3 regions of the Rhizobium ruizarguesonis genome follow, and region 2 is predicted to be linked to each of the others. Evidence: predicted binding sites of a transcription regulator. Region 2 holds the regulator's gene; each other region holds the start of a gene.

Region 1 (3,278 bases), 160 kb from region 2:
GCTTGCCTTCCGCCCCGGCCCGATACCGCACTGCTACGATGTCGAGATCTCGACACCGGAGGGCCAGCGCATCTTCCTCTGGCGCGACGTCGTCACCCGCGACCCGGCAAATGGCCGCCTGCTGTTGCAGAGCGTTGCCCGCGACGTGACCGACGAGCGGCTCATCGCGCAGGGTCGCGAAGAGGCCCGGCAGAAAGCCGAATATAACAGCGCCGCCAAATCGAGGCTGCTTGCCACCGTCAGCCACGAGGTGCGCACGCCGCTTTCGGGCATCCTCGGCATGACGCATCTGATCGCCGAGACGCGGCTGACGCAGGAACAGCAGAACTATCTCGCGAACATCCGCCAGTCCGGCCATGCGCTGACGCAACTCGTCGAGGATCTGCTCGACTTCTCCACCATTGAGGTCGGCCGCTTCGCGCTGCACCCGCGCTCGGAATCGCTGCGCAAGCTTCTGGAAAGCGTCGTCGAGATGCTCGCCCACCGGGCGCATGAAAAGGGTATCGAGATCGGCGCCACAGTGTCGTCCGACGTGCCCGAAAATATGAGCTTCGACCCGGCGCGGCTGCGCCAGGTTCTCTTCAACGTCATCGGCAATGCCGTGAAGTTCACCCAGGTCGGCGGTGTCTTCATCCGCGTATCGCTCGACGCCGACGACATCTCGATCACCGTCACCGATAGCGGTCCCGGCATGACGACGGAGGAGCAGGCGCGCGTCTTCGGCGAGTTCGAGCAGGGCGGGAGCGTTGCCGACAAGAGCAGCGGGACCGGGCTCGGCCTTGCCATCTCCGCCCGCATCATGCGCGAATTTAACGGCGCGCTGACGGTTGCCAGCGAAAAGGGCAAAGGCAGCGAATTCACCATCCGCTTCCCCGTCGATATCGGCAGTGAGCGCCCCGACCGGCGAAACACGCTGCTTGCCGGCAACAGCGTCGTGCTGCTGGCCCCAGCCGGTGCGGCGCGCACAGCCATTGCCGAGACGATCACCACGCTCGGCGGCCTCTGCCATCTCGTCGGCGACGGCGAGACGGCGCGGGCAACGCTGCTCGGCTTGGCAAAGGGCGGACGGCGGCCGACCGATATCATCATCGACCACCGGATGTCGGCTGAATTTTCCGCCCATCTTGCCGATCGCGCCGACATCGCCGCCCTCGGCCTGCGCAAGGTGCTGCTCGTCAATCCGGAAGAGCGCAGCGCCCATCCGCTCGACCTTTTCGACGCCTGGCTCATCCGGCCGCTGCGCGAGCAGTCGCTGATCGACGTGCTGCGCGGGCGCATGCGCGGCATGGAGAAGCGCGACGCGCTCAACGACAACCAGCCGGGCTTCGGCCTTTCGGTGACAGAGACGTTGGTTGCCGCCAGCGGGCTCAGCATCCTGCTCGGCGAGGACGACCCGATCAATGCCATGCTGGTGCGCGTCGTCCTGGAAAAGGGCGGGCATAAGGTGCGCCATGTCGAAGATTTCGAGGCCCTGCTCGACTACGCGCTCTGCGAGGCGAATGCCCGGCCCGATATCATCATCAGCGACCTCTCGATGCCTGGTGGTAACGGCATCGAAATGCTGGGACGCCTGCGCGGCCATGAACGGCGGCTCGATCTTGCCTCGGTGCCGGTGATCGTGCTGACCGCCGACAAGAGCGACGAATCGCGCCGCCAGGTCTTGCTGAATGGCGCCAACCGCGTCATGGTAAAGCCGGTCGATCCGGTGCGGCTGCTGACCGAAGTTCAGGCGGTTGCCGCCCTTTCCGCCCGCCGGGCAGAGGCGCGGTGAGCGCCTCAGAAACCGGCACGCTTCTTGCGGCTGGAAACTCAAAATGTCACTTTCCTGTCGCAGAGAAGTGTTTTATGGCGTCGATAAGCCGGCAACGGGAGAATCGTCATGTCCGCCATCGACATCCTGAATCGTGACACCACCGCGGAGCCCGCACGGCCCTCGACGGCTGCTGTACAGAAGGACGGCGATATCCTCGGCCGCATCGGCAATCTGGAGACCCGCCTTGCCCGCACGGCACGCGAGATCGATGCCGCCCAGGCCGTGCGCTACCGCGTCTTCGTCGACGAAATGAAGGCGCAGCTGCCGCTGGATGCCATGCGCCGCCAGCGCGATGTCGACGCCTATGACGCTGTCTGCGATCATCTTCTGGTTCTCGACCGCTCGATCGAGGGCGACCCGGAAGACCAGATCGTCGGCACCTACAGGCTGTTGCGTCAAGATGTCGCCATCGCCAATGGCGGTTTTTACTCGGCTTCCGAATTCGAAATCGACGGCCTCATCGCCAAACATCCGGACAAGCGCTTCATGGAGCTCGGCCGCTCCTGCGTGCTGCCGGAATACCGCACCAAGCGCACCGTCGAGCTTCTGTGGCAGGGCAACTGGGCCTATGCGCTGAAGCATGGCGTCAGCGCCATGTTCGGCTGCGCCTCTTTCCCCGGCGTCTATCTCGAAAGCCACGCGCTGGCGCTGTCCTTCCTCTATCACAATGTGCTGGCGAAGAACGAATGGGCTGTCGGCGCCCTGCCGGATCTGGCCCGCAACATGGACCTGATGCCCGTCGAGGCCATCAACCCGAAGCGGGCGCTGATGGCCCTGCCGCCGCTGATCAAGGGCTATCTGCGCCTCGGTGCGATGGTCGGCTCCAGCGCGGTTGTCGATCATGCCTTCAACACGACCGACGTGCTGATCGTGCTGCCGATCACCAGCATTTCGGACCGTTACCTGAACTATTACGGCGCCGACGCCGGCCGCTTCGCGAGCTAGAGCCTTTCCTCGCAATGCTTCAGGGCATGATCTCTATCGGGGTATGAGTGGGGACGCGAGCCCAGATATCGCGCATCTCCGCGTTGGTTACTGCAACACACCCATCCGTCCAATCCCAAAGGTGATGGACGTTTCCGAATAGGCCCCAGCCATTGGGAAGCCCGTGGATCATGATATCGCCCCCGGCTGGAAAGCCTCCGGCTTCAGCGTTGCGCCGATCATCCGGGTTTGGATAGGAAATGTGCAGGCTCAGATAGGCCATAGACTTTGGATTTCGCCAGTCTATTTCATAACGCCCTTCAGGTGTTTTCTCGTCACCTTCTCGTTGCTTGGGCCCGGCATCGGCAGCCGTGCCGAGAGAAATCCGGTATGTAGAGATGGGAGCATCGCCTCTGAGAAGGACCATGCGACGTTCGGATTTATAAACGCGAATGAGGTCAGCCCGTTGTTCCAATGGCGCATCCGGAGGCGGCGAGCCTGGGCCGACCCTGGCCATCAATTTCGTATAAGCGAAACAGCT
Region 2 (3,278 bases):
ACCTCGACCAGATCGTCGAGACCAGCCTGCAGCGCGCCGGCCTCTGGAACGAGGTCAAGGACCGCGTGCACGAATCCGGCACTGGCCTGTCGGGCGGCCAGCAGCAGCGCCTCTGCATTGCGCGCGCCGTCGCCGTCAGCCCCGAAGTTATCCTGATGGACGAGCCCTGCTCGGCGCTCGACCCGATCGCCACCGCCAAGGTCGAGGAGCTGATCCACGAGCTGCGCGAGAACTACACGATCGTCATCGTCACCCACTCCATGCAGCAGGCCGCGCGCGTTTCGCAGCGCACCGCCATGTTCCACCTCGGCAATCTCGTCGAGGAGAACGACACCGACAAGATGTTCACCAATCCCGACGATCCGCGCACCCAGGACTACATCATGGGTCGCTTCGGTTGATTTTGGCGACACCAAGCCTTCCCGTTATTCGAGGATAAAGCCCCATGGCATCGACACATATTTTTTCTGCCTATGATGATGACTTGAAGTTCCTGTCCAGGCGGATTTCCGAAATGGGCGGCCTGGCCGAGCAGATGGTCAGCGAAGCCGTGCGCGCTCTTGTCAACGGCGATACCGCGCTGGCGCAGAAGGTCATCTCCGACGACGTGATCCTCGATCACGCCGAACGCGAAATCGGCGACAAGGCGATCGTCACCATCGCCCGCCGTCAGCCAATGGCTTCGGACCTGCGCGAAATCATGGGTTCGATCCGCATCGCCGCCGATCTCGAACGCGTCGGCGACCTCGGCAAGAACACCGCCAAGCGCGTCATCGCCGTCCAAAGCACCGGCGTTCCCCGCAAGCTCGCCCGCGGCCTTGAGCATCTGTCCGAGCTGGCGCTCGTCCAGCTCAAGGAAGTGCTCGATGTCTACACCAATCGTTCAGCCGACAAGGCAAATGCGATCCGCGAACGCGACAACGAGATCGACGCGATGTACACCTCGCTGTTCCGCGAGCTCCTGACCTACATGATGGAAGATCCGCGCAACATCACCAGCTGCACGCATCTTCTCTTCTGCGCCAAGAACATCGAGCGCATCGGCGACCACGCCACCAACATCGCCGAGACGATCTTTTACATGACGACAGGCGCGCAGCCGGAAGGCGACCGTCCGAAGGACGACAGCGCCAACACCGTCGGCGCGGTCACCGAATAACCGCCCACACCCCGCCGCTTGCGTGCGCGCCCATCCGGGCGCGCAAGAGGTCGCAGCCAATTCTGATTTTGCGCAGGATGCATTGCTTAAATCACCCCCGGTTTAAGGATCATGCGCGAGGAGACCGACACGCATGATCCCGAGAGTTGCAGTTGTTGAAGACGAGGAAGCCCTCAGCGTGCTCCTTCGCTACAATCTCGAAGCGGAAGGCTTCGAGGTCGATACCATCCTTCGTGGCGACGAAGCCGAAATGCGGCTTCAGGAGCGCACGCCCGATCTGCTCATCCTCGATTGGATGCTGCCCGGCGTCTCCGGCATCGAGCTTTGCCGGCGCCTGCGCATGCGGCCGGAAACCGAGCGCCTGCCGATCATCATGCTGACGGCGCGCGGCGAGGAGAGCGAGCGTGTCCGCGGGCTGTCGACAGGCGCCGACGATTATGTCGTCAAGCCCTTCTCGACCCCCGAGCTTGTTGCCCGCGTCAAGGCGATGCTGCGCCGCGCCCGTCCCGAAGTGCTGTCGACGGTGCTGAAATGCGGTGACATCGAGCTCGACCGCGAGACCCATCGCGTCCATCGCAAGACCCGCGAAGTCCGCCTCGGCCCCACCGAATTCCGCCTGCTGGAATTCCTGATGTCGTCGCCAGGCCGGGTCTTCTCCCGCTCGCAGCTGTTGGACGGCGTCTGGGGCCACGATATCTATGTCGACGAGCGCACCGTCGACGTCCATGTCGGCCGCCTGCGCAAGGCGCTGAATTTTTCCAACATGCAGGACGTCATCCGCACCGTCCGCGGCGCCGGTTATTCGATGGAAGCCTGAGGGCTTTTTCGTCATGCTCGGGCTTGTCCCGCTGCTGTCGGTTCGCGGCGATGGACTGCCCCTCATCCGGCTGCCGCCACGTTCTCCCCGTAAACGGGGCGAAGGGGATATGCCGCGACCTCTCCGTTCCCCACAACCTTTTGCAGGGCACGTCCCCTCGCCCCGTTTACGGGGAGAGGGTTAGGGTGAGGGACAGCCATCCCCGCAACGAGCGCTCCCATCCACGCGCACAAAAAAACGGGCCACTCGGCCCGTTTCTGCATTCTGACGATGGTCAGCCCGCTCAGCTGGCCCGCGCTGCTGCCCGGCGGCGTTCGTTGACCGGCTGGTAGGCAAGCTTCTGGTGATAGCCGCAATAGGGCGAATTGTCGGGGGATTCGCAGCCGCAGAAATGGAAGTCGTCCTTCAGCGGATCGCCGACCGGCCACTTGCAGGTGCGTTCGGTCAGTTCCGTCAGGCCGAGGCGTCGGGAAATCGGCACGACCACGTTGCCTCTCGGCACGTATTCCATTTCCTCGATCGTTTCGATCTCGATCTCTTCCTTCAGCATGGTCGCGCCCTGCTGGCGGGTAACGGTGCGGGTAGTGACCCGCGAGGCGTAGTTCGGCGCGCGCGGCGCCGAGGTATTGCGCTTCGGCGTTCGTGCCGCGGTGTTGGTGCCGCCGGCCTTGGCACGGCCGGGAAGGCTCAGCCGGTGCACTTTGCCGATGACCGCATTTCTGCTGACCCCGCCAAGCTGCGCAGCGATCTGGCTGGCGCTCAGTCCTTCGGCCCAAAGTTTCTTGAGTTTCTCGACCCGCTCGTCTGTCCAGTTCATGCCCTGTCTCCACCTTCTGCGTTGGTGATGGCAGAATCCCTCACCGTTGTCCCGGGAGCTCCGAAACAAGAAACGCTTGATCAATTTTGGTGACTAGTTCCGCCGCATGCAGTCTAGTAATTGAACTTTAACCTAGTGTGAGGCTGACTCCGTGACAAGAGTCGCATGAATCCGGATGAATCGAATTCGTAGTTTTCCCCAACTTGCTGCCCCTGCGTGGCATTTCTGCAATAATGCCTGTTGAAGACTGAAAATGCCGCTGTACACCCTTGCTGCATAAGCTAAGGGCGCAGTTTTGTTGACATTGCAGCGCGAAAAGGAAATAGTGCCACTCGCCGCCGCAAGGCGGCATTTTTGATTTTTCGGGCCTGGTTTCTTTAGCCGGAGTCATTGCCCGGCAACTTTGATGGAGATCGCGCCATGGCTGAAGCCGCGCCGCTTTATGACACCTATTCTCGTGCCCCGCTGCGGTTCGAGCGAGGCGA
Region 3 (3,278 bases), 1.8 Mb from region 2:
TTCAGCACGTCGCGGCGCTGCTCGCCGCCCAGATAGGGCAGACGCGTTTCGAGAAGCGCTTCGGCGCCCTGCGGCACGCGCGCCGGCTGATCGGTCGCATGGATCGTCGGCAGGCCGTAGCTCAAGCGCTGCAGCACGTAAGCGCGATTGGCGTCATGATCGGCGAAACGATCTGTAGCCAGCGGTGCCGCATGGGCAGCGACTTCGAGCGCGCCCGCATCCGCAACGCCTGATTTGGCGATAAGCCATGACTGCGCTTGGCTGTAAGCGTCGTTCTTCAGCGCGGCATTATCGGGCTTATTCAGATTGTAGACGACCGTAGCCGTGCCGAGCATCCGGCCGCCCATCACGTCGAGAGGAGAATGCATGCCGGCGAGGATGCGGTCTTCACCCAGTTCGCTGGCGCGCGTGATCATTTCCTGAAAGCGCTGCGGCACGAGATAGGCCATGGCCAGCGCATCCCGCCAGGCTTCCGCCGTATGCCCGCTCGGGAAACCGCCGTCCTCGACCGGCTTGCCGCTCTTGGCGGGCTCCAGCGTCGGGACGACCGACACGTCCTGGCTCCAGCGGTAGGGACGGCCATACTTGAAATAGCGCTTGGCCGGCTCCGTCGAGCCATCACCGCTTGCGGCGTTGATGAAGTCGATTGCAAGGCCCATGTCGGGGTTGGCATCGGTCTTGTTTTCCGCGTCCGGCTTGCTGCCGGCGCCGCGATTGTTGCCCTTGTCGTCATATTTGACCGTCGTCGCGTCGGCCGCCACCTCGGTGATCGTGGTGATCTGCTTCGAGCCGGCCTTCCAGGCATCTGTCAGCGGACCGAGGCCATCGACGATGCTGGCATTCTTGCCGCGCCGATCGTCGAGATAGGCGGCCACCGCCTGATCGGCAGTCCGCGCCCGCGTCGCTTTGACGACATAGGCGATGTTGGCGTCATGGACGGCCTGGTTGACGATATGGCCGTCGGTCTTGCTAGAAGGAATGCCGTCCCAATCCGTCTTGGCGACCGCCGGGCAATTATCCTTGGCAGGGGCTTCGACACCCGCATCGACGAAAGGCGTGCGCGGGGTCCAGATTTCGAGGAAGCCGGAGAGAAGATGAACGGCGGCGTTGCTGTCCACCGTCGAGAAGCAGGCGTCACCACGCTTGTTGGTGTTTCCGGCCTGCGCATAAGGCGCTTTCGCCGCCGTGGTCTGCTCGGCGCTGGCAAGCGATGGCACGATCGAAAGAAGGCAGACGAGGGCGGTGCTCAGGCGGCAAAGGCTTAAAGCAGACATGGCGATACCCGAAATGATTGAACGAACGCCGGGAGAGTTAGAGCCCTTATGTGACAGATCAATTGCAAAAATATTGCCATTCTGTGAACCAGTCGGTGCCCGCCTCTTGCCTTTCCCAACCATCCCGCCAAAACTGCCGGAGAGACGATGAGCCCAACCGGAATGCCGGAAAGGAAGACATGGCAGCGCGCCAACGCATCATTCCGGTGAGACGCGAATATAATCGCTGGGTCGCCAACCAGACGCTGGAAGATTACGCGTTGCGCTTCACCGCAAAGAGCGCTCGCCATTTCTCCTCGCAGCGCATCTCGCAGACGGCGATCGGCGCGATCTCCTTTCTGGCGCTGGAGGCGATCGGCGGGGCGATCACTCTCTCCTACGGCACCACCAACGCCTTTTACGCCATTATCGTCGCCTCGGCCGCCATGCTGGCGATCGGCCTGCCGATCAGCCGCTACGCCATCCGCCACGGCGTCGACATCGATCTTCTGACGCGTGGCGCAGGCTTCGGCTATATCGGCTCGACCATCACCTCGCTGATCTATGCGAGCTTCACCTTCATGCTGTTTGCGATCGAGGCATCGATCATGTCCGGGGCGCTGGAGCTCACCCTCGGCATCCCGCTCTGGATCGGCTACATCATCAGCGCCGTCATGGTGATCCCGCTGGTGACGCACGGCGTGCGGCTGATCAGCAAGTTCCAGCTGATGACCCAGCCCTTCTGGATCGTGCTGAATATCCTTCCCTTCATCTTCATCGCCTTGTTGGACTGGGAAAAGTTCGATCTCTGGCGCGCCTTCGCCGGCATCCGCCATGCCTCCGGCCCGCCCGGCACCATCGCCGAATTCGATCTGGTGGAGTTCGGCGCCGCCTCCGCCGTCATCCTGGCGCTGATGTCGCAGATCGGCGAACAGGCCGACTTCCTGCGCTTCCTGCCGCCGGACCCGCAGCGCAAGTGGCGCCACCGCTTGGCGATCTTTCTCGCCGGGCCCGGCTGGGTCATCATCGGCGCGCCGAAGCTGCTTGCCGGTTCATTTCTGGTCGTGCTGACCTTCACCTCGGGCGTCCCCCTCGATCGCGCCGCCGACCCCGCGCAGATGTATCTGACTGCCTTCGGCTACATGGTCCCCTGGCATAATGCCGCGCTGCTGTTGATGGCCGCCTTCGTCGTCGTCTCGCAGCTGAAGATCAACGTGATGAATGCCTATGCCGGTTCGCTCGCCTGGTCGAACTTCTTCTCGCGGCTGACCCACAGCCATCCCGGCCGCGTCATCTGGCTGGTCTTCAACGTCGCGATCGCCCTGCTTTTGATGGAACTCGGCATCTACCGGCTGCTGGAGGAAACGCTCGGCATCTTCTCGATCATCGCTATGGCCTGGCTCTGCACGATCTCCGCCGATCTCTTCATCAACAAGCCGCTTGGCCTTGCTCCCCCCGGCATCGAGTTCAAGCGCGCCCATCTCTACGACATCAACCCCGTCGGCCTCGGCGCCATGACGTTGTCGGCGGCCGTGTCGCTGATCGCTCATTTCGGCGCCTTCGGCGATATTGCCGCCTCGCTCGCGCCCTATATCACCCTCGTCGTCGCATTGATCGCCTCGCCTGTCATCGCCTGGGCGACCAAAGGCAAGTTCTATCTCGCCCGCAAGCCGCGCCACAGCTGGAAGAACCTGACGAGCATCACCTGCTCGGTCTGCGAACATCCCTTCGAACCGGAGGACATGGCCTGGTGTCCGGCCTATGCCGCGCCGATCTGCTCGCTCTGCTGTTCGCTCGACAGCCGCTGCCACGACATGTGCAAGCCGGCGGCCCGTTTCAACGCCCAAGTCGGCACCGTCGCCAAGGTGCTGCTGCCTCAGACCATCATCGAGAAGCTGACGACACGCCTCGGCCGCTACGGCATCGCCGTCGTGCTGGCATTGACCGCCATCGGCGCTATCCTGGCGATGATCGCCCATCAGGTCGCCGCCGCTTCGCCTGAAACGGCCGAGGTCGTCAACCGCA

What was found. The regulator PhoB, encoded in region 2, activates phosphate uptake and scavenging genes when phosphate is short. The targets are predictions, from matches to a motif close to TGTCATNNANCTGTCAT.
Region 1: olsB (l-ornithine N(alpha)-acyltransferase) is a predicted target of PhoB. The motif match lies at 1,816-1,832, and genes of this name have one in related genera.
Region 3: J3P73_RS19295 (acid phosphatase) is a predicted target of PhoB. The motif match lies at 1,325-1,341, and genes of this name have one in related genera.

What each region holds. Positions count from the first base shown of each region.
Region 1 covers NZ_CP071678.1:483,351-486,628, reverse strand. Annotated here, with positions in the region: gene J3P73_RS02345 (PAS domain-containing hybrid sensor histidine kinase/response regulator) at 1-1,771, shown strand, start outside; gene olsB (l-ornithine N(alpha)-acyltransferase) at 1,880-2,758, shown strand; gene J3P73_RS02335 (L,D-transpeptidase family protein) at 2,778-3,278, opposite strand, start outside.
Region 2 covers NZ_CP071678.1:646,130-649,407, forward strand. Annotated here, with positions in the region: gene pstB (phosphate ABC transporter ATP-binding protein PstB) at 1-401, shown strand, start outside; gene phoU (phosphate signaling complex protein PhoU) at 446-1,159, shown strand; gene phoB (phosphate regulon transcriptional regulator PhoB) at 1,293-1,976, shown strand; gene J3P73_RS03170 (GcrA family cell cycle regulator) at 2,260-2,793, opposite strand; gene J3P73_RS03175 (aspartate aminotransferase family protein) at 3,214-3,278, shown strand, end outside.
Region 3 covers NZ_CP071678.1:3,899,253-3,902,530, forward strand. Annotated here, with positions in the region: gene J3P73_RS19295 (acid phosphatase) at 1-1,274, opposite strand, end outside; gene J3P73_RS19300 (hybrid sensor histidine kinase/response regulator) at 1,454-3,278, shown strand, end outside.